2 linked regions of the Sinorhizobium fredii USDA 257 genome follow. The protein of the gene in region 1 interacts with the protein of each later gene in a pairwise test. Links are inferred from orthologs where the notes say so. Each region holds a gene or a part of one and is shown on either strand. Other genes may lie near its edges. The genes, in order: nusG and rho.

Region 1 (11,471 bases):
CGTCGTACAGTGCCAGCAGGAGCGTTCGCAGCACAAGAACCGCGCCAAGGCCTGGGACATGCTGCGGGCGCGGCTCTACGAAGCCGAGCTCAAGAAGCGCGAGGAAGCGGCCAATGCCGAAGCCGCTTCGAAGACCGAGATCGGCTGGGGTCATCAGATTCGCTCCTATGTCCTGCAGCCCTATCAGTTGGTGAAGGACTTGAGGACCGGCGTCGAAAGCACGAGCCCTGGCGACGTGCTCGACGGCGAGCTCAACGACTTCATGGAGGCGGCCCTTGCCCACCGCGTCAGCGGCGGGGCGGATGCGGTCGTCGAGGACCTGGGCTGAACGTCCCGAACGGGATATGCGACAATCGGCCGGGTGCTCCCCGGCCGATTCTATTCTGAGGTTCAGTTGGTCGCCCGCTCTATCTTGATGTCGCCGACTTCGTCGATCAGCACCGTCCAGGATTCCGGTTCGCTGGCGGATGGGTCCGTCTTCAGATAAACGGTCGCGAACATTCCCGGCTGCCGCGTGATGCCTGTTGAGGTTTCGGGTCGAATGTCGGTGACGAAGGGCTTCATCGCCGAGAATTCCTCGAGTTCGGCGGAAGAGATTACTTCGGGACCGGACGGCGTCGAGGCGATCTGCTGGAGATGGATGCGTGCGGTGCCGTCCGTCTGCCGGACGGCAAGCAGCTTATAATAGCCGCGCTGTGCGGCAGCCGACCCTTGCGGGCTGCCGGCCGGATCGTCCGACGGCTCCGGGCCGGCCCCGGCCTCCCAATAACCTGTACTGGTCACGAAGGTGACGTTCGACGGAACGATCTCGCCGTCCTGCGCCCGTAGAGCGCCGGCAGCCAAAACCAGGCAAAGCGCGATCGACAGGGGCTTGTACATCGTCGAGGGTCCCTCATGAATGTCTGGTGTTCATCGCCGCGATGCAGCACGGATGACAACCGCTTCTGCAGAATACCATATTGGTCTGCAACGTGTGATTTCAATTGGAGAACTGTTCGGCCAGGATGCGGTCGGACCACGAATGGTCCGGATCGGAAAGAATGCGGGCCGTGAGCTTTTCCGATTCGGCGATGCGCACCCGGACGACCGACTTGACCTCCTGGTGGTCCGCGACGGCATTGACCGGCCGCTTTTCGGCCTCGATAATCTCGATCTCGACGGTGACCCGATTGGGAAGCAGGGCGCCGCGCCAGCGGCGCGGCCGGAACGGACTGACCGGGGTAAGCGCGAGAAGAGGGGCCTCCAGCGGCAGAATCGGCCCGTGCGCGGAAAGGTTGTAAGCGGTCGAGCCGGCCGGTGTTGCCAGGAGCAGCCCGTCGCAGGTCAGTTCATCGAGCCGCACCTTGCCGTCGACAATGACCTTGAGCTTCGCGGCTTGGTAGGACTGCCGGAAAAGATAGACCTCGTTGATCGCCAGAGCGGTGAATTCATTGCCGTTTGCGTCAACCGTACGCATTTCCAGGGGGTGGAAGGCGTTGTCGACGGCGCTGGCAATGCGCTCGCGCAGGTTCTTGGTGCTGTAACGGTTCATCAGGAAACCGACCGAGCCGCGATTCATGCCGTAGACGCGCTTACCGGTGTTCATCGTCCTGTGCAGCGTGTGCAGCATGAAACCGTCGCCGCCAAGGGCGACGATCACGTCCGCCTCCTCCGGATCGTGATCTCCGTACAATGCCTTGAGTTCCTTTGCCGCCTTTTGCGCCTCTTCGGCCGTCGAGGCTATGAAGGCGAGTGTGCTGAACTGGGTCATGCATTCAGTCCGTTTGTCGTTGCGGCGGCGAAGGGGATCGATGCCATGCCTGTTTTTCTGTCACGCCCCTGCGGCGAGTGCACCCGAAATTTTTAGGGGAGCCGCATTTTTGCTTTACACCGGGAAGGAATATGGTAACTCCCGTGGGCGAATGTGCCCTTATAGCTCAGTTGGTAGAGCGGCTGATTTGTAATCAGTAGGTCGGGAGTTCGAGTCTCTCTGGGGGCACCATTTCTCCAAGCCTTCGGAACATCTGTCACGGCGCCGGGCACGGCTGGTCGGCGCTTTGCGCTTCCCTCAAATATCGAATGATTGTGCCGGCCTCGGATCGACCTCACGGCAGCGTTGCATAGCTTTGATCAGGTTTTCCGCAAGGTAGTCGATCAGCGCGCGCGTTGCCGGCAACATGCCCTGGCGGGAGGGGAAGACGAGGTGGACCATGACGTTGCCGGACGTCCACTCGGGAAGCACCGGAACCAGCACGCCGGTGCGGAAGGCACGTTCGCAGATGTGGTCCGGCAGCAGAGCAATGCCCATGCCCTCGATCGCGGCGCGTTCGAGAATGACAAAGTCGCTGCAGCCGATCACCGGCCGGTGTGCGATCTCGATCGATCCCCCATCGGCGTGGAAGAGGCGCCAAACGTCACTCGGATGTTGCTCGTTCATGGAAAGTGTCGGCATCTCGGAGAGATTGGAGGTCGTGATTTCTCCGAGCCGGGCGAGAAGCGTTGGGCTCACGGCCAGCCGCGATCGCACCTCGCCGAACTTGCGCACGATCAGTTGGCTGTCGGTATCGAGCTGGTCGCGAGCCCGAAGCGCCACGTCGAATCTTTCTTCGATCAGGTCGAGACGGCGATTCGTCGCGGTGATCAGCAGCCGCACACCGGGATAGCGGCGGTGAAAGCCGGGGAGGATATCGGCCAACATCGGCGCGAAGCCGAGCGGGCAGCCGAGCCGCACAACGCCACTCGGTTCTGCCCGCACGGCGGCGACTTCGGCTTCGGCCGCAGCGACGCCCTCGAGCAGCCCCTGCGCATGTTCGTAGAAAACGCGGCCGATTTCCGTCACGCGCAGCTTGCGGGTGGAGCGCTCGAGAAGGCGGACACCCAGTTGATCTTCAAGTCGCGCCACGTGCTTGCTAAGCTTGGATTTCGGGATATTCAGATCGCGCGCCGCGGCGCTGAAGCCGTTGTTCTTCACGACGGCGGCAAAAAGGGCGATATCGTTCAGGTCCTGCATCCCAACCTCCATCAGAGCGGACGAAGAGGCACTCGCAACCGCTCTGGCATGCATTGATTGTTTCCCTCAGGAAACGGAATGTCAAATATTCTCGCTCTTATCCCGCGATTGTTTTCAAATCATATTTTGTGCACCGCAACTCGAAACAAAGGTGCCTCCCATGAACGTCCTCCATATCGACTCCGGCATTCTCGGGGAACATTCGGTTTCCCGTCGCCTGACGGCGGCGATCGTCTCGCAGATCAAGGCCGATCGGGCCGATGCGAAAGTTACTTATCGCGACCTCGTCTCTGAGCGATTGCAGCATCTGACCGGCGCACAGATCATGGCGCCTGCCGACCTCAATGGCGTCGACCCAGCGCTGGCTTCGGATGTCCGAGCCGGACGCGAGATGCTCGAGGAGTTCCTTGCCGCCGACACCATCGTTGTCGGCGCGCCGATGTACAACTTCTCGATCCCGAGCCAGTTGAAAGCCTGGATCGATCGCCTGGCCGTCGCCGGCAAGACCTTCCGCTATACCGAAGCCGGTCCGGAGGGTCTTGCCAAGGGCAAGAAGGTCATCGTCGCCTCGACGCGCGGCGGACATTACTCTGCCGGTCCGGCCTCGGCCATGGACCACCAGGAAAGCTATCTGCGCACCGTCTTCGGCTTCTTCGGAATCACCGACGTCGAGTTCGTCCGCGCCGAAGGCCTGAACCTTGGCGCCGACCAGAAGCAGTTCGCCATTGCCGAAGCTGAAAAGACGATCGCTGAAGGCAACGTTCTGCGGCTGGCCAGCTAACGATTATCTCGGCCGGCGCTGGAACGGAGTGTGCTTGCGGTGTTTCTGCCGCATTCCGCTTCAATCAGGTGCCGGTCTGTTGCGGAAGAATGCCGGCTGCGCAAGCGGCCGGCATTCTTCGTTTCTGCTCGGCTTGGATTTGCGCTATTCTGGCGGAATGAAAAGCCCGATTGCTCTGCGCGTTCTGGCATTGTCGCTGGCAGCTGTCGCCATGGTCGCCGAAAGTGTGGCTGCGTCCCCGCCGGACCGGCGCTGCACCTGTCGCAATCGCGACGGGGCGAAATATGAGCTCGGCCAGGTCGCGTGCATCCGGGTCGACGGCATCGCCTATCTGGCGCGTTGCGAGATGAATCTCAACGTAACGACCTGGAAGAAGGTGCGCGACGGCTGTCCCACGGCTCACCTTACGACGACCGGCGCTGCAATAGACTGAAGTGTCAGGCTTTCAGATGCTGCCTCGCCGCGTACATGGCGATCGCGGCGGCGTTCGAGACGTTGAGCGACTTGATGGCGCCCGGCATCTCGAGTCGCGCCAGCGCCGTGACGGTCTGCCGCGTCTTCTGACGCAGCCCCTTGCCTTCCGACCCCAGTACGAGAGCGATCTTTTCGCCCGAGAAGGTGTCCTCCAGCGGCTGCGGACCCTCCGAATCGAGGCCGATCGTCTGGAAGCCGAGCTTGTGCAACGCATCGATCGTATCGGCGAGATTGGTGATCTGAATATACGGGATGAGTTCCAGCGCACCCGACGCCGACTTGGCCAGCACGCCCGATTCCGTCGGGCTGTGGCGCATGGTGGTAATCAGCGCGCCAGCCTCGAAGGCGACTGCCGAGCGCATGATGGCGCCGACATTGTGCGGATCGGTCACCTGGTCGAGCAGGAGGATCAACGGGCACTCGCTGAGCGCCTCGAGCTTTCGGTGCGGCAGCGGCCGCGTCTCAAGCATCACGCCCTGGTGGATGGCATCCGGCCCGAGGACCCGGTCGAGATCCTGCGGCGTGACGGTCTCGACCGGGAAGGGGAGTGCGGAAAGTTCGCCGAGTTCCAGCCGTGTTGCCGCGTTCTGCGTCACGCTGAGGCGGATGATCGTGCGCTCCGGATTGTCGAGAGCGGCGCGGACCGTGTGCAGCCCATAGAGGAGCACCTCATCGGGCGCGAGCGCCGGTGACTTCCAGTCGACCGGCAGCTTCCGGCGCTTGTCGGGGCGGGGTGTCGGAATCTCGCCACGTTCGCGGCGGGCGTCGCGGTGCGCGCGCCGGAGAGTGGCGTAATGGCTGTCTTTGGCGCTCTTGTCGCCGGTCTTGTCCTTGCTCATGCGCACCTTATAGTAAGGTTTGTGCTGTCTTGGAAATGGATTCGCAAATCCGTGGTCGTCCGTGCCTGTGGAGAATTTCTGAAATTTTCCGTTTCGCTCCTGTTGACAGGAAGAATGTGGGCGGTCATATACCCGGCGCAGATCGCGAGGCGGCACGAAACGGCGCCGGTTCTTCTACGATCTCAAAAGCTTGGTCGATTGATCCCGACAGGATAATGGAGGGATGCCCGAGTGGTTAAAGGGGACGGACTGTAAATCCGTTGGCTCAGCCTACGTTGGTTCAAATCCAACTCCCTCCACCATTCTGCTTCAGGATCGAAGGCCCGCGGGTATAGCTCAATGGTAGAGCAGCAGCCTTCCAAGCTGAATACGCGGGTTCGATTCCCGCTACCCGCTCCAACTTCTTTTTTCATATCGGCAACTATTGGCACGCGACTTTAAAGAAGTCCTGTATGCACTTGGCGGCGCTACGATTCCGGTTTTCGTAAAGTCTGTTCGCGAAGGTTCGGGGGATTCTTTGCGACGGCCTTTCGAACAGCCTGGATCTTGCCGTTTCGGCGGACGCAATTAAGTCTTGCGCAAATGCCGCGAAACCCTTAAACGGCTGCACAAACCGGTCCAGCCGGCTGATCCATCGTATTTGACCACAGGAAGCGTACCCATGGCAAAGAGCAAATTCGAGCGCAACAAGCCGCACGTCAACATCGGCACGATTGGCCACGTTGACCATGGCAAGACGTCGCTGACTGCAGCGATCACCAAGTACTTCGGCGAATTCAAGGCGTATGACCAGATCGACGCTGCGCCGGAAGAGAAGGCCCGTGGCATCACCATTTCGACGGCGCACGTCGAATACGAGACGCCGGCCCGCCACTATGCGCATGTCGACTGCCCCGGCCACGCCGACTACGTCAAGAACATGATCACCGGTGCGGCGCAGATGGACGGCGCGATCCTGGTGGTTTCGGCCGCCGACGGTCCGATGCCGCAGACCCGCGAGCACATCCTGCTGGCTCGCCAGGTCGGCGTTCCGGCGATCGTCGTGTTCCTGAACAAGGTCGACCAGGTTGACGACGCCGAACTGCTCGAGCTCGTCGAGCTGGAAGTGCGCGAACTGCTGTCGTCCTACGAATTCCCGGGCGACGACATTCCGATCGTCAAGGGTTCGGCGCTCGCCGCTCTCGAAGACTCCGACAAGAAGATCGGCGAAGACGCGATCCGCGAGCTGATGGCTGCGGTTGACGCCTACATCCCGACGCCGGAGCGTCCGATCGACCTGCCGTTCCTGATGCCGATCGAAGACGTGTTCTCGATCTCCGGCCGCGGTACGGTCGTCACCGGCCGCGTCGAGCGCGGCATCGTCAAGGTTGGTGAGGAAATCGAGATCGTCGGCATCCGTCCGACGACGAAGACGACCTGCACGGGCGTTGAAATGTTCCGCAAGCTGCTCGACCAGGGCCAGGCCGGCGACAACATCGGTGCGCTCTTGCGCGGTGTCGACCGCAACGGCGTCGAGCGCGGTCAGGTCCTGTGCAAGCCGGGTTCGGTCAAGCCGCACCGCAAGTTCAAGGCTGAAGCCTACATCCTGACGAAGGAAGAAGGCGGCCGTCATACGCCGTTCTTCACCAACTACCGTCCGCAGTTCTACTTCCGCACGACCGACGTGACCGGTATCGTGACGCTGCCGGAAGGCACGGAAATGGTGATGCCGGGCGACAACGTGACGGTCGACGTCGAACTGATCGTGCCGATCGCCATGGAAGAGAAGCTGCGCTTCGCTATCCGTGAAGGCGGCCGCACCGTCGGCGCCGGCATCGTCGCCTCCATCGTCGAGTAACTCCGGTTCTACCGGATTTTGATGAGGGCCCCGCAGGCAACTGCGGGGCTTTTTTCGTTGGCGGGACAACCCCTTGCGTGTGTTGTTTGCAACAGAGCGCCCATGGCTTGGCTTGCCGCGGGCGATTGCCGCGAGGCACTCGCGCCTGAATGTGCTATTCTCCGATCGAGACGATTTGCCGGAATGGCACCGGTTGCGACCGAGGATCGGAATCCCAAATGATAAAATGCAAAGCTGCGCGGCTGGCCGTGGCGAGCATCGCTTTGATCTGTGCGGGACTCTCTGCGGCTACGGCATCGGCCACAGACAGGGACGCCTTTATCTGGGCGCCCTCGAAGACGGGAGCCAATGCCTACAGGCTACGCGCCGGTGTGCGTCTGCCGGGGCGCTGGGACGCGACCGCGGGTGCCGAGATCTCGATGCGTGCGGCGCCGTCCGGGAAACTCGATCCACCGGATGCGCCGTTTCGGCTCTGGGGCTTGCTATCGCGCAAGCGCGGCCACCCGGCGGCCGCACGTTCCACACAGATCAATATGGACTTCAATGCTCTGAGCGGGGTGGGCAACATCGGACTCGGAACCGCGCGCACCTGGATCGTAACGCCGGCACTCGACGCGGAGGTCCGCCGCAACCTGTCGCTTCAATGCAACGCCTATGAAAACCACTGCCGTGGACCAAGCCTGACGCAATCGGCCAGGGTGATTGCTCCGGCAACCCGGACGTCCGTCGTTGTGCATAGTCATATTTCCGATGACGGGCTGAGCGGCTTGAGTCGCATCGGTGTCGAGCAGAAGGTCGGCAACCTTCAATTCGGCGCCGCCGTTGTCGATCCGCTGTTGGCGCCACGCAGCGTTTTCGACGTCCGCTACAGCCTGAGATGGTGACGTGGCAGGCACATGAATCGCCCTGCCGCGTCGTCCGCTGACCATGTTGACCGCACGCCTCGTGCAAACGCATCTTGCGCACGCGCGGAAACGACTTAACTATTGCCGATCATTGTTGCGGGGGAGGCGTCATGAAGAAGCGGATTCTCTTTACCGGCGGCGCCGGCAAGGCCGGGCGGCATGCCGTGCCCTATCTCGTCGAAGCGGGGTATGAAGTGCACAATGTCGACCTTGTGCCGCTCGACAGCCCTGGCGTCACCAACCTGATCGCCGACATCACCGACGGCGGCCAGATGTTCAACGCGCTGTCGATGCATCGGGATTTTCCGGATCTCGATCAGGGGCAGGGGCCGCAACCCTTCGACGCCGTCGTCCACTTTGCCGCCATTCCGCGCATCCTCATCAAGCCGGACAACGAAACCTTCCGAGTCAATGTGATGGGCACCTATAACGTCATCGAGGCGGCGGTGAAGCTCGGGATCCGCAAGGTCATCGTTGCGTCAAGCGAGACGACCTACGGCGTCTGCTTCGCCGAAGGCCACCGCGATTTCCATCGCTTCCCGCTGGAGGAGGATTACGACGTCAATCCGATGGACTCCTACGGCCTTTCCAAGGTGGTGAACGAAAAGACGGCGCGCGCTTTTGCGGAGCGGACCGGCTTCGACATTTACGCGCTGCGCATCGGCAATGTCATCGAGCCGCATGAATATGAGCGCTTTCCCCATTATTTCGCGCATCCGGAGATACGCAAGCGGATTGCCTGGAGCTATATCGACGCTCGGGACTTGGGGCAGATCGTCAAGCTCTGCATCGAGAAGGACGGGCTCGGTTTTGAGATCTTCAATGCCTGCAACGACACGGTCTCTGCCAATACGCCGACCCGGGAACTCGCCAGGCGCTTCTACCCGAATGTACCGTTCACCAGGGAGATCGACGAGTTCGAAGGGCTGCTCTCGAATCGGAAGATCCGTGAGGTCCTCGGCTTCAAGGAGGAGCACGACTGGCGAAAATATGTGCCGCTTGACACCTGATGCATGTCGCCCAAAAGTGTGCAGCGGTTTCGGGATTACAACATGCATGAAACAAAGCCGAAGCCCCCCGCCTGAATACGTTGAAAGGCGACGCGCTATAGCCACGGGGCGATCCTGGGTGTGAACCAATGACCGGAAATTTTCTCGGCACTTTTTTGCTCTTTTGTTGCAAATGCGCTTGAAAGGATCCGGTAAACTGAATAAGAAGCCGCAGACTTGAGATGCATCCGGTCGCGGTTGCGCGTCTTGGTCTAGGGGTATAGCTCAGTTGGTAGAGCGGCGGTCTCCAAAACCGCAGGTCGGGGGTTCGAGCCCCTCTGCCCCTGCCACTTTCCCTCGTTCTTGCCCTGTCGTTCGAATTCGGCGAGAATGTCCGGGACGGGCGGTGCGGCCGTCCTTATTATTCACAAAAAAGACCGATCGGCTCTTGTGGTTTTTGGAATCGGTCTTTATGTAGGGTCCAAACAGACACGCGGTGCGTGGGGCTGATACATCGGCTTTACGTGCCGTAATGGCGTGAGCATTTTATGGCATCCAAAACGAATCCGTTCACGTTTCTGCAGCAGGTACGCTCTGAAACGTCAAAAGTGACTTGGCCTTCGCGGCGCGAGACGACGATCTCGACGCTGATGGTCTTCGTCATGGTCTCTTTTGCCGCCGCCTTCTTCTTTGGTGCGGACCAGTTGATGGGGTGGCTGATGAGCCTGATCCTCAACGTTGGCGCTTGATTTGGGTGGAGAATAGCATGGCTGCGCGCTGGTATATCGTTCACGCCTATTCGAATTTCGAAAAGAAGGTCGCCGAATCGATCGAGGAGAAGGCGAGGCAGAAGGGCCTTTCGCATCTGTTTGAGAAGATTCTCGTTCCGACCGAGAAGGTGGTCGAGGTGCGTCGCGGCCGCAAGGTCGATGCCGAGCGAAAGTTCTTCCCGGGTTATGTTCTCGTGCGGGCGAATTTGACGGACGAGGCCTACCACCTCATCAAGAATACGCCGAAGGTGACCGGATTTCTCGGGACGGACAGCAAGCCTGTGCCGATTCCGGATCATGAGGCGGACCGTATTCTCGGTCAGGTGCAGGATGGCGTCGAGCGTCCGAAACCTTCTATTTCCTTCGAGATCGGCGAGCAGGTCCGTGTCTCGGATGGCCCCTTCGCCTCCTTTAACGGCATCGTACAGGATGTCGATGAGGAGCGCTCGCGCCTGAAGGTCGAGGTGTCGATCTTCGGCCGCGCGACCCCGGTCGAGCTGGAATACGGCCAGGTCGAAAAGGTCTGAGAGAACGCAGGTTTATGAAGTGGGCAGGCTGACGTCGTCGGCTTGCTCCGGCGGAGTGATCCGCATGCGCGTGGGAGGGAGCCGGTCTTAGCCGGGCCGGTATATCCGCACCACGCAACCGCAGCCGCCGGTCAACCGACCGGCAAGGAAGCCGGGCAACCGGCTGAACAGTTCCCGCTTCCGGTTAGCCGGGCGGGGCAAAGAGAGGCAGAGAGAAATGGCTAAGAAAGTTGCAGGCCAGCTCAAGCTGCAGGTAAAGGCCGGCTCGGCGAACCCGTCGCCGCCGATCGGTCCTGCGCTTGGTCAGCGTGGCATTAACATCATGGAATTCTGCAAGGCGTTCAACGCCGCCACGCAGGAAATGGAAAAAGGTATGCCGATTCCGGTCGTCATCACCTATTACCAGGACAAGTCCTTCACCTTCATCATGAAGCAGCCGCCGGTCAGCTACTTCCTGAAGCGCGAAGCGAAGATCCAGTCCGGTTCGAAGACTCCGGGCAAGGCCAAGGCAGCTTCGATCTCCAAGGATCAGATCCGCACGATCGCAGAGGCCAAGATGAAGGACCTCAACGCGGCCGATATCGAAGGCGCAATGGCAATGGTCGAGGGCTCCGCCCGCTCCATGGGCCTGGAAGTGACGGGCTAAGACCATGGCGAAGATTGCAAAGCGTGTACAGAAGTCCCGCGAGGGCATTGATCCGGTGAAGGTCTACGGCCTCACCGAAGCAGTGACGCTCGTCAAGGAGCGTGCAACCGCCAAGTTCGACGAGACGATCGAAGTGGCGATGAACCTCGGCGTCGATCCGCGCCATGCCGACCAGATGGTCCGCGGCGTCGTCAACCTGCCGAACGGCACCGGCCGCTCGGTTCGTGTCGCCGTTTTCGCCCGTGGCGCGAAGGCCGATGAAGCCAAGGCCGCCGGCGCCGACGTCGTCGGCGCGGAAGACCTCGTCGAAATCGTCCAGGGCGGCAAGATCGACTTCGATCGCTGCATCGCGACCCCGGACATGATGCCGCTCGTCGGTCGTCTCGGTAAGGTTCTCGGCCCGCGCGGCATGATGCCGAACCCGAAGGTCGGGACCGTCACCATGGACGTCACGGCGGCCGTCAAGGCTTCGAAGGGCGGCGCCGTCGAGTTCCGCGTCGAGAAGGCGGGCATCGTTCATGCCGGCATCGGCAAGGCATCCTTCGATGCCAAGGCGCTGGAAGAGAACATCCGCGCCTTCGCAGACGCGGTGATCAAGGCGAAGCCGACCGGTGCCAAGGGTAACTACGTCAAGCGCGTGGCCATCTCCTCGACGATGGGCCCCGGCCTCAAGATCGACCCGGCAACGCTGAGCGTCGCCTAAGAAATTGCGGG
Region 2 (11,583 bases), 2.5 Mb from region 1 along the record:
CGTCATATGCGCCGTCGAGACGTGCCGCCAGAGGACATCGCCATCGCGGACGATCACGATCGCGCTGTTCAGGCTGTGCGTCTCGCCGGCGAGCGACAAGAGATGCTCGGCGGCTTCCGCCATGTCCTTCGGCTTGTGATAGACGCGGGCCCCAAGCGACATCGTCTGGTCGCTGCCGATCACCAGTGCTCCATCGAAATGGCGCGAGACATCCCTCGCCTTTGCTTCGGCGAGCGCCAGCGCAACTTCGGTCGGCGACGCACCTGCTTCCTCCAGCGGACGCTCCAGGGCCCGCTCGTCTAGCTGAGCTGCGCGCGCCGCAAATGTCAGCCCCGCATTTTCCAGGAGGGCGCGTCGAAATGGGCTGGCAGAGGCCAGCACGAGCGAGGATTTCATCTTCTCAATTCCGCAGTCCCGAGATCACCATGGTCGCTGGACCGGTTCGATCCGAACCATCATGATCGATTCATCATGAACCGGAACCGAACGGTGACCGTCCGACTGGTGCGCGCCCCGCCCGGTTCCTGCGATTCGCTCTATCTGAGCCGAGGACGAAGGGCAACGATTGCCGCGGCCGTTTCCTCGATCGAACGCCGCGTCACGTCGATCAGCGGCCAATTGTTGCGCGCGCAGAGCGTGCGGGCATATTTCAGTTCCTCGGCGATCGCTGCCCGGTCGGTATAGTCCTCGCCATGGAAGCTCTGGGTCGTGCCGAGCACGCGATGCTGGCGGACTTGCGACAGTCGGTCGGCACTGGCGATCAGCCCCACCACCAGCGGCTTCGTCGCCTTGAGCAACCCGTCCGGCAAGGGCACGCCGGGCACGATCGGGATGTTGGCGGTCTTGATGCCGCGATTGGCAAGATAGATGCTCGTCGGCGTCTTCGAGGTCCGGCTCACCCCGACGAGCACGACGTCCGCCGCGTTGAAGTCGGCCGGCATCTGGCCATCGTCGTGATCCATGGTGAAATTCAGCGCTTCAATCCGGGCGAAATAGTCGGCATCCATGACGTGCTGTGCGCCCGAACGCCGACGCGACGGCGAACCAAGATAGGATTGGAACAGCTCGATGATCGGATCGAGGACCGAAACGCAAGGAACGCCGATCTCGCGGCAGCGCTGGTCGATCATACCGGCAAGCTCCCGGTCGACGATTGTATAGAGCACGATGCCCGGCGCGCCGTCGATGGCGTCGAGGACCTGCATCAACTGCTTCTTGTTGCGGATCAGCGGATAGACGTGTTCGAGCGCGTGCGCGGACTGGAATTGCGCCGCCGCCGCGCGGCCGGCGGCAATCAGCGTCTCGCCGGTCGAATCGGAGACGAGATGCAGGTGGAAGTAGTTTTTTCGGTTCTCCACGCAATTCTCCGGAGGCTGTTGATAGGCCGGGACACCAGACGCCAAAATCGCGGTCGCCGCTCAGGCAGGTGGAAAACCGCCGCGTTATTCACATTCGGTACCGAGACGAAAAACGCCCAGGCGCTGTTGTGGACAAGACTCATGCCGACGACAAATTGTCACGCGGATCGACTCCTTGTCCACAGGAATCGCAAATCCGGGAGTGCAGCCAAGATCCTGACTTTTCTGAGTTTTCGCGGCTTTTCCCGATCCGTCGGAAATTCGGTCGAACTTTCTCCCACCATGCGCGCGTCGATCCCTGCTGATTGGAAGAACTGAGGATTGATTTTAATCCTTGATACCCACCGACTCTAAGAAATAGAAACCTTTTCAATAAGGTTTTATTTTTAGATTGGGGAAATGGCGAGTGGCAGAGACACGTCGCAAAGTGATAGAGGTGTTGAACGGCAAATGCCTCACACCTCCACCCGTCTGGCTGATGCGCCAGGCCGGCCGCTATCTGCCGGAATATCGCGCTACGCGAGTGAAAGCCGGGAGCTTCCTCGATCTCTGTTATACGCCGGATCTCGCCGTGGAAGTGACGCTGCAGCCGATCCGGCGCTACGCCTTCGACGCTGCGATCCTCTTCTCCGATATTCTCGTCATTCCCGATGCGCTTCACCGGAACGTCCGTTTCGAGGAGGGCCACGGGCCACGGATGGATCCGATCGATGCGGACGGCATTGCGGGCCTCAAGGCCGATGACGTTTTGAGTCACCTCACTCCCGTCTTCGAAACCGTTTCGCGGCTCCGACGGGAATTGCCGGCGGAGACGACGCTGCTCGGTTTCTGTGGTGCGCCTTGGACGGTTGCGACCTACATGATCGCCGGTCGCGGCACACCTGACCAGGCACCCGCACGCCTTTTCGCCTACCGCCATCCGAAGGCTTTCGAGCAGCTTTTGGCCTTCCTGGCCGACGTTTCTGCCGACTACCTGGTCGAGCAGATCGATGCCGGCGCCGATGCGGTGCAGATCTTCGATTCCTGGGCGGGTGTCCTCGGCGAGGATGAGTTTGCGCGCTTTGCCGTCGAGCCGGTGCGGCGGATCGTTGCATCCGTGCGCGCCCGCCGCCCTTCGGCGAAGATCATCGCCTTTGCCAAGGGAGCCGGCCTGTTGCTCAAGGACTATCGCCGGTCGACCGGCGCCGACGCGATCGGGCTCGACTGGGCTGTGCCGCTGTCATTCGCTGCCGAATTGCAGAAGGACGGTCCGGTGCAGGGCAATCTCGACCCGATGCGGGTTGTTGCCGGCGGGGCGGCAATGGAGCGCGGCATCGATCGGATTCTCGACGTGCTCGGCAATGGACCGTTGATCTTCAATCTCGGCCACGGCATCACGCCTGAGGCCGACCCGGAGAACGTCGCCGCCCTCGTTGCGCGTGTTCGCGGGAGAGGGTGATGATCGAGCGGCAGACGGATAACGCTCCCGGAAAGCGGGCGCGGCTTCGGGCGATTGCCGCGCTGTCCGTCTTCGTGGCTCTGCTGGCCGGGCTTTTCGTCGGGCGGCCGGGCGATCTCTATCTCTGGATCAAGGCGCTTCACATCATCGCGGTGATTTCTTGGATAGCGGGGCTCCTCTATCTGCCGCGGCTGTTCATCTATCACACCGATGCGCTGCCCGGTTCGGTGCAGTCCGAGACCTTCAAGACGATGGAGCGACGGCTGCTGAAGGTCATCATGAATCCGGCGATGATGATCGCCTGGGTCCTCGGCCTCTATCTTGCCTGGAGCGTCTACGGCTTCCGTGGCGGCTGGCTTCACGCGAAGCTCTTCTGCGTCGTGCTGTTGACGCTCGTGCACGTGCATTTCGGCCGGGCGGTGGCTGACTTTCAGCGGGACGCGAATCGGAAGAGCGCGCGCTACTGGAGGCTGATGAACGAGGCGCCGACCCTGTTGATGATCCTCATCGTCATCCTCGCCGTCGTGAAACCATTTTGACTTCAATCGATTCAGAGCTGTGATAGGTGGCGCTTAATTTGCGGCGCCCCCTTGCGGCGTTTCACGTGAATCGCTATTTTCGCCCATCTCCTTCATCCCAAGGCCTGTGACGAAGTTTAGAGCCTGCCGCTTTTCCCCCTCTGCAGCTCCCTTACGAAAATCACGCCTGCTCCCATTCCCCTACAAATCATGGACTCTTCATGGCTGAAATGAAGCTTCAAGACCTCAAGAACAAGACGCCGACGGATCTCCTTGCCTTTGCCGAAGAGGTCGAGGTCGAGAACGCCAGCACCATGCGCAAGCAAGAGCTGATGTTCGCCATCCTCAAAAACCTGGCCACGCAAGAGATAGAAATCATCGGTGAAGGCGTTGTCGAGGTCCTTCAGGACGGATTTGGCTTTCTTCGATCGGCAAATGCAAACTACCTGCCCGGTCCGGACGACATCTACATTTCGCCATCGCAGATCCGCCGCTTTTCGTTGAAGACGGGCGATACGGTCGAAGGGCCGATACGCGGCCCGAAGGAAGGCGAGCGCTACTTCGCGCTGCTCAAGGTCAACACGATCAATTTCGACGATCCGGAAAAGATCCGCCACAAGGTTCACTTCGACAATCTGACGCCGCTCTACCCGAATGAGCGGTTCAAGATGGAACTTGAAGTACCGACCTCCAAGGACCTGTCCGCCCGCGTCATCGACCTCGTCGCTCCGCTCGGCAAGGGGCAGCGTGGCCTCATCGTCGCCCCGCCGCGTACCGGCAAGACGGTTCTCTTGCAGAACATCGCCCATTCGATCACCGCCAATCATCCGGAATGCTATCTGATCGTACTGTTGATCGACGAGCGGCCTGAAGAAGTGACCGACATGCAGCGTTCGGTGAAAGGCGAAGTCGTCTCCTCGACCTTCGACGAGCCGGCAACGCGCCACGTGCAGGTGGCCGAAATGGTCATCGAGAAGGCGAAGCGCCTCGTCGAGCATGGCCGTGATGTCGTCATTCTTCTCGACTCGGTCACCCGCCTCGGCCGTGCCTACAACACGGTCGTGCCGTCCTCCGGCAAGGTGCTGACCGGCGGCGTCGACGCCAATGCCCTGCAGCGTCCGAAGCGCTTCTTCGGTGCGGCTCGTAACATCGAGGAAGGCGGCTCGCTGACGATCATTGCCACGGCGCTGATCGACACCGGCAGCCGCATGGACGAAGTCATCTTCGAAGAGTTCAAGGGCACCGGCAACTCGGAAATCGTGCTCGACCGCAAGGTTGCCGACAAGCGCATCTTCCCGGCGATGGACATTCTGAAGTCCGGCACGCGCAAGGAAGACCTGCTGGTGCCGCGCCAGGATCTGCAGAAAATCTTCGTGCTGCGCCGCATTCTTGCACCGATGGGCACGACCGATGCGATCGAGTTCCTCATCGACAAGCTCAAGCAGACGAAGACAAACGGCGATTTCTTCGATTCGATGAACACCTGATCGATTGCTACCGTACCATCCAGGTGGCCGGCATTCACTGAATCCCGGCCTTTTCTGTCGCTGGTATTCCTCAGCTGCCTTCAATGGTGGTGGCGCCAGTATGAGTCCTGCGGTCCCTCGGCATCACGATGATTCACGTGAAACAGTGCGCCTGTCCGCCGCAATCCGCATAGCCTTGGCTATGCTTGATTTCCGGGCCGCAGGCATGCATAAGTCTGCGCCGTTGCCGACGACCGACGCAGCGTGTTTCGGCGTACGGACATAGTGCTCGCCTAAGGTTGCACCTCTACACGAGAAAACCGTTGACGGGCGCGCGGATTCGCGCTGTGCCTTCACCGGATCGAACAAGCCGATGCAGTTCACGGATACCATATACGCGCTCTCCAGCGGCGCCCTACCCGCCGGCGTTGCCGTGATCCGCATCAGCGGACCGGCGACGGCCGATGCGCTTGTGCGCCTATGCGGTGCACTGCCGAAACCGCGCTCCGCCTCGCTCAGAACGATTCGGACTCGAAACGATGAGATGCTGGATAGCGGACTGGTGATCTACTTTCCCGCTCCGGCCTCGTTCACCGGCGAGGACTGCTGCGAGCTGCAGGTACATGGGGGGCGGGCCGTTGTGCACGCCATTCTCGATGCGCTCGCCGGGTTCGAAGGGTTGCGGCATGCCGAAGCCGGCGAGTTCTCGCGGCGCGCCTTCCAAAACGGCAAGATGGATCTCGTCGAGGTCGAGGGGTTAGCCGATCTGATCACTGCCGAGACGGAGATGCAGCGTCGTCTTGCCCTCGAGCAGTCCAGCGGCGGTCAATCGGCTGTCTACCAGAGTTGGGCTCGACGCCTGACGCATGCGCGCGCGATGATCGAGGCGGAACTCGACTTTGCCGATGAAGAGGATGTTCCCGGTTCCGTCAGCGAGACGATTTGGGCCGACATCGAGAAGCTTCAGGGGGAGATTGACGCGCATATCGACCAGGCCGGCCTTGCCGAGATTGTTCGCGACGGTCTGAAGATCGTCATTGCGGGCGAACCGAATGCCGGAAAATCGAGCTTACTCAATGCGCTCGCCAAGAGGGACATTGCGATCGTCACGGAGATTGCCGGGACGACTCGCGATGTTCTATCGGTTGACCTTTCCTTAGCCGGATTCTCCGTGAAGCTGTTTGACACCGCCGGACTTCGGGAAACCGAGGAAATCGTCGAGCGGGAAGGCATCCGCCGGGCGCGTGAGGTTATCGGGCACGCCGATTTGATCCTGCTGCTATCGGAGAAACCGGGCGACTTCGTCTGGAGCGAACCGGTCGGGGGTGATGTGCCGGTGCTTCGTGTCGCAACGAAGATCGACCGCAAGGCGACGACTTGGTCGCCCGAGCAGGCCGACGTGTTCCTATCGACGAAGACGGGCGACGGCATCGCCGATTTGCTGGAAAGGATAAAGGCACACCTTCCCGATCTGGCGGGCCGGACCGCACTTGCCATGCCGTCGCGGAAGCGCCATGTGGATTGCCTGAGACAGGCGAGCGCGGCGCTTGCGAGCGGCCTAGCCGCAGAGGGTCTCGACATCCAGGCGGAACAGCTTCGACTGGCAAGTGACGCCCTTGGGCGGATCACCGGCCGCGTCGATGTCGAGAATTTGCTCGACGTGATATTCTCGGAATTCTGCATCGGCAAATGACGTCTCAGGGCGATTGCACCAATTCCGAGTCTGCTCGGCACGTTTCACGTGAAACTTCTTGACTCGGTGCTGCGAATTGCGAATCAAGACCTGAAGTAAGCGAGAGTAGGTATGACAAGCTTTGATGTCATCGTGATTGGCGGCGGCCATGCCGGCTGCGAAGCCGCTTCGGCGGCGGCACGGCTGGGTGCGCGGACCGCGCTCATCACCCATAAGAAAGAGACAATCGGTGTAATGTCCTGCAACCCTGCCATTGGCGGCTTGGGAAAGGGCCATCTGGTCCGCGAGATTGACGCACTGGACGGGCTGATGGGTCGCATCGCCGATGCGGCCGGTATTCAGTTCCGGCTGCTTAACCGGCGCAAGGGACCGGCGGTCAGGGGACCACGCACGCAAGCGGATCGCAGGCTCTACCGCGAAGCTATGCAGCGGGAGATTGATGCAACCGACAATCTCACCGTGATCGAAGGAGACGCTTATGACCTCCTGACCGAAGCCGATGTGGTAGCCGGCGTGATCATGAAAGACGGCCGGGTGTTTCGCACCGCTGCGGTGGTACTGACGACCGGCACCTTTCTCAAGGGTCTGATTCACATCGGTGACCGCAAGATCCCGGCCGGCCGCGTCGGCGAGGAGCCGTCGGTCGGCCTTTCGGAGACGCTAACGCGCTTCGGCCTCAGACTTGGACGGTTGAAAACCGGTACGCCGGCGCGCTTGGATGGCCGGACAATCGACTGGGACCGCGTTGGCCGCCAGGGGCCGGACGAAGAGCCGGTGCCCTTCTCTTTCATGACCGACGGGATTGTCAACCGCCAGATCGATTGCGGCGTCACCCGGACGACGGACGCCACACACAAGGTCATTGCCGACAATATTCACCGCTCCGCCATGTATTCTGGCCAGATCGAGGGAGTTGGGCCACGCTATTGCCCGTCGATCGAGGACAAGATCGTCCGCTTCGGCGAACGGGATGGCCATCAGATCTTCCTTGAGCCGGAGGGGCTCGAGGATGACACCATTTACCCGAACGGCATTTCTACCTCCTTGCCGGAAGATGTGCAGGAATCGTTTATCCGCACCATTCCGGGTCTGGAAAGTGTGTCCATCCTCCAGCCAGGCTATGCCATCGAATATGACCATGTCGATCCGCGCGAGCTGCAGCTTTCGCTGGCGGTACGCAAGATGCCCGGCCTCTTCCTGGCGGGTCAGATCAACGGCACGACAGGCTATGAGGAAGCGGGAGCGCAGGGTCTCGTGGCCGGCCTGAACGCAGGGCTGGCGGCAACCGGGCGCGAGTCTTTCGTTTTCAGTCGGACGGATTCCTACATCGGCGTGATGATCGACGACCTGACGTCGCGCGGCATCACTGAGCCTTACCGGATGTTTACCTCCCGGGCGGAGTATCGGCTGTCGCTGAGGGCCGACAATGCCGATATGCGTTTGACCCCGGTCGGCGTCGAGTTGGGTTGCGTCGGAGAGGCGCGGCGGGCACGCTTTGCATCCTGGAAGGGCGCCTATGAAGAGGGTCGCACCCTTCTGCAGTCCCTGTCCATCACGCCGAACGAAGGCAGGCGGTTTGGCCTAAAACTTAACCAGGACGGGCAGCGGCGTTCGGCCTTCGAAATCCTCTCCTACCCGGGTCAGACGATCGAGGCGCTCAAGCCCTTGTGGCCGCAGCTCGAAGCGATCGAGCGCTGTCTCGGCGAGGCGTTGGAGATCGATGCGGCTTATGCCGTTTATATGGAGCGTCAGGCTGCGGACATCGCCGGTATCCGGCGGGAGGAGAGCGCGATAATTCCGGATGACTTCGATTATAGCGACTTGCCGGGGCTGTCGAACGAACTGAAGCAGAAGCTGGCACAGCAGCGGCCCCGCAACTTGGCCCAGGCGATGAAGGTCGATGGCATGACGCCCGCCGCTGTGTCGTTGCTGCTGTCGTGGCTAAGGCGGCAGGAGCGTGGTGTCAGGCCTGTGGCGGAGCCTGCGGCACAATGAAAGCGAGTCCTGCCGAGCGCATGAAAGCGCTGCGTGTTTCACGTGAAACGCTCGAAAAGCTGGAGCATTTCGCTGTGCTTTTTCAGAAGTGGGCGAAGTCGATTAACCTCGTTGCGCCATCCACGCTCGAAGACCTGTGGCAGCGCCACATCGTTGACAGCCTGCAGATTTTCCACCTTTCGCCTTCCCCAAAAGCCTGGGTCGATCTCGGCAGCGGCGGCGGCTTCCCCGGCGTGATCACCGCCATCTGCTTGTCGGAATATTCTGACGGCTGGGTGGATCTTGTCGAAAGCAACAACAAGAAGGCAGCCTTTCTTCGAATTGCCCTGAATGAAACCGGTGCGCGTGGATCGGTGCATCCGATTCGAATCGAGCAAGCTCCGTCTGTGATTCCCCGTTGCGATGCGGTTTCGGCTCGCGCGCTGTCCGATTTGACCCAGTTGCTCGACTATTGCACGCCCTGGATGCTCGAGGAGACGTCGAATACGGTCGCTTTCTTTCACAAAGGCCGGGATTATCAGCAGGAAGTCGACAAAGCCGTTAGTCGCTTTCAATTCGATCTGGTAAAACATGCAAGTGTCGTCGAGCCGGATTCGGTTGTGCTCGAGATTGCAAATCTTTCGCGTCGGACGAAGTGATAGGCGAGCGAAGCATGTTTGGCCCAAGAAATCGGATCATCACCATTGCCAATCAGAAAGGCGGCGTCGGCAAGACGACGACCGCGATCAATCTAGCGACCGCACTGGCGGCTATCGGCGAAAGGGTTCTGATCGTCGACCTCGATCCGCAGGGAAACGCCAGCACCGGACTCGGCATTCAGCGTCGCGACAGGCACCTGTCTTCCTACGAGCTGATGATGGGCAGCCATTCCATTGGCGAGATTGCGCGCGAGACCGCGGTGCCAAACCTGGCGATCATCCCATCGACAATGGATCTGCTTGGCGTCGAAATGGAGATTTCGCGCGAAGCCGACCGGGTCTTCCGCCTGCGCAAGGCGCTGACCGCCCCGGAAGCGCTCGCCTATTCCTATATCTTGGTGGACTGCCCGCCGTCCTTCAACCTGTTAACGATGAACGCCATGGCCGCGGCGCATTCGGTGCTCGTGCCGCTGCAATGCGAGTTCTTTGCGCTGGAGGGTCTCAGTCAGCTGTTGGAGACGGTCGACCAGGTGCGTCGCACGGTGAATCCGAGCTTGGATATCCAGGGTATCGTGCTGACCATGTTCGACTCGCGCAACAATCTGGCACAGCAGGTGGTCAGCGATGTCCGGACCCACCTCGGCGAAAAGGTCTATCACACTTTGATTCCACGCAACGTGCGCGTTTCCGAGGCCCCGTCCTACGGCAAACCGGCGATTCTCTACGATCTCAAATGCGCCGGAAGCCAGGCCTATTTGCAATTGGCGTCAGAAGTTATCCAACGTGAGCGCCAGCGAAAGGCGGCGTAAACGTTTCGGTATCGTAATTAATCGGGTGTAGAATGAACGACGACAGCTCCAAGAGGCGCCTCGGCCGCGGTTTGGCCGCCTTGATTGGCGAAATGGACCAGCCGTTGCAAAGTGGAACGGCGCCTGCAAGCCAGGTCAATCCCGACCGCCGCGTGCCAATCGAATTCGTCTCCCGGAACCCGCGCAACCCCCGTCGCCAATTCGACGAAGCGGAGTTGCAAGATCTGGCCAGTTCGATTCGCCAGCACGGCATCGTCCAGCCTGTCGTGGTTCGCACCATAGGTCATGAGCGTTACGAGATCATCGCCGGTGAGCGCCGCTGGCGGGCGGCGCAGCTTGCCGGCTTCACGGAAATACCGGTGATCGTGCGCGATGTGGACGATCGGACGGCCCTCGAGATCGCGATCGTTGAGAACGTCCAGCGTTCGGATCTCAATCCGCTGGAAGAGGCGCTTGGCTACGAGCAGCTGATCGCCGAACACGGCTATACGCAGAACGATCTCGGCGACATCATCGGCAAGAGCCGCAGCCATGTCGCCAACAGTTTGCGGCTTCTCAAATTGCCGGAACCGGTCCGCGACATGCTCTCCGACGGCAGCCTGTCGGCCGGCCATGCGCGCGCCCTCGTCCCGACCTCCGATCCGGTGGCGCTGGCACGCTCGATCGTCTCCAAGGGCCTGTCGGTGCGCGAAGCGGAGCGCATGGCCCAGAACGACATCAAGGCCCAGAACGATCCGAATTTCGCCAAGAGCCGGCAGCGCGATGAGAAGGATGCCGATACGCTGGCGCTGGAACGCACCCTGTCGGACAGCTTGGGGTTAGAGGTGACCGTCAGCCATAGGGCATCCGGAGGGCATCTGCGGATCGCCTATAAGACCCTCGATCAGCTCGAAGAGATTTGCCGGCTACTCGAGCGACGTTAGGGGCTGGGTTTCATAAGCTCCTTCCAAACCCCTCCCCAAAAGGGAGGGACTTGCGATGCCGCACTGCATCCGCCAAATCTCGGCGGTTTCGCGGGCTCCCACGTTGGAGTCATCTCGGCTGCACGGCTCCGATTTTTGCCTGCTGCACAAAATGCAGCGGTCGGAATGGGCTCGTGGTTGCGGGGTGCACTTACCGCCTCCCCGTTGTGGGCCCCTTATGGCAGGCCTTGGGGAGGGGAAAACCACAGGCGGATCCTAGTCGAGATCAGTGGCAACTAGCTGCTTCGAACACTCTCGCTCGGATTTATCGAGAGGCCCGCCAACGCTGTGGGAACACCGATCACCGCTTTGCCGACTGTATCGCGATCGCAAGGAGATTCTGCAGCACCATACTCTCTTCCAGGCTCTGTCGCGCGCGGCTCTGGTAAATTGTTGCCTGGAGCCGTCCCAGTTCACGCCGGATCGCCGGCGTGGTCCAGTGCTTGAGCGCCGCCTCGACAATCGGCTTGCGGCGGAAATGAAGGCCGCGGCCGAGGCTTGCAACCACCTGGCTCGCCGACTGGCGGCTTGTGTCCATCTCGGCGCGCATCGCATCCAGTTGCTGAAACTGCCTGAGGCAGCCCTGGAGCACCAGGAAGGGCGGCGTTTTCGAGGTGGTGATCTTCTTCATGGCGTGCAGCAGTGCATCGACGTCGCCCTGCAGCACCGCGTCCACCGCGTCGTCGACGGAAATGGCGCTGGCGTC

The links.
Region 2: the proteins of nusG (region 1) and rho interact in binary tests that used the Escherichia coli proteins (3 or more experiments, as listed by UniProt). The link is inferred for Sinorhizobium fredii USDA 257 from one-to-one orthologs.

The regions. Positions count from the first base shown.
Region 1 is NC_018000.1:3,543,087-3,554,557, forward strand. What follows is about bases 8,614-11,345. They hold nusG (transcription termination/antitermination protein NusG), read left to right. Parts: upstream 8,614-9,580; coding sequence 9,581-10,111; downstream 10,112-11,345. Other genes in these bases: USDA257_RS16415 (NAD-dependent epimerase/dehydratase family protein), read left to right, coding at 8,614-8,835; secE (preprotein translocase subunit SecE), read left to right, coding at 9,363-9,563; rplK (50S ribosomal protein L11), read left to right, coding at 10,329-10,757; rplA (50S ribosomal protein L1), read left to right, coding at 10,762-11,345. In the rest of the region: USDA257_RS16360 (hypothetical protein), read right to left, coding at 391-879; USDA257_RS16365 (NAD kinase), read right to left, coding at 980-1,750; USDA257_RS16375 (LysR family transcriptional regulator), read right to left, coding at 2,048-2,989; USDA257_RS16380 (FMN-dependent NADH-azoreductase), read left to right, coding at 3,150-3,770; USDA257_RS16385 (hypothetical protein), read left to right, coding at 3,928-4,203; USDA257_RS16390 (TrmH family RNA methyltransferase), read right to left, coding at 4,208-5,083; tuf (elongation factor Tu), read left to right, coding at 5,745-6,920; USDA257_RS16410 (hypothetical protein), read left to right, coding at 7,139-7,804; more of USDA257_RS16415, read left to right, coding at 7,936-8,613; more of rplA, read left to right, coding at 11,346-11,460. UniProt on the Escherichia coli protein: Part of the processive rRNA transcription and antitermination complex (rrnTAC). The complex forms an RNA-chaperone ring around the RNA exit tunnel of RNA polymerase (RNAP).
Region 2 is NC_018000.1:6,094,638-6,106,220, reverse strand. Bases 2,825-5,668 are described here. They hold rho (transcription termination factor Rho), read left to right. Parts: upstream 2,825-3,535; coding sequence 3,536-4,801; downstream 4,802-5,668. Other genes in these bases: mnmE (tRNA uridine-5-carboxymethylaminomethyl(34) synthesis GTPase MnmE), read left to right, coding at 5,154-5,668; hemJ (protoporphyrinogen oxidase HemJ), read left to right, coding at 2,825-3,335. Outside these bases: USDA257_RS28595 (Maf-like protein), read right to left, coding at 1-396; USDA257_RS28590 (pyruvate, water dikinase regulatory protein), read right to left, coding at 537-1,358; hemE (uroporphyrinogen decarboxylase), read left to right, coding at 1,765-2,796; more of hemJ, read left to right, coding at 2,796-2,824; more of mnmE, read left to right, coding at 5,669-6,473; tRNA uridine-5-carboxymethylaminomethyl(34) synthesis enzyme MnmG, read left to right, coding at 6,585-8,468; 16S rRNA (guanine(527)-N(7))-methyltransferase RsmG, read left to right, coding at 8,465-9,106; USDA257_RS28555 (ParA family protein), read left to right, coding at 9,121-9,915; USDA257_RS28550 (ParB/RepB/Spo0J family partition protein), read left to right, coding at 9,948-10,838; holA (DNA polymerase III subunit delta), read right to left, coding at 11,179-11,583. UniProt on the Escherichia coli protein: Facilitates transcription termination by a mechanism that involves Rho binding to the nascent RNA, activation of Rho's RNA-dependent ATPase activity, and release of the mRNA from the DNA template.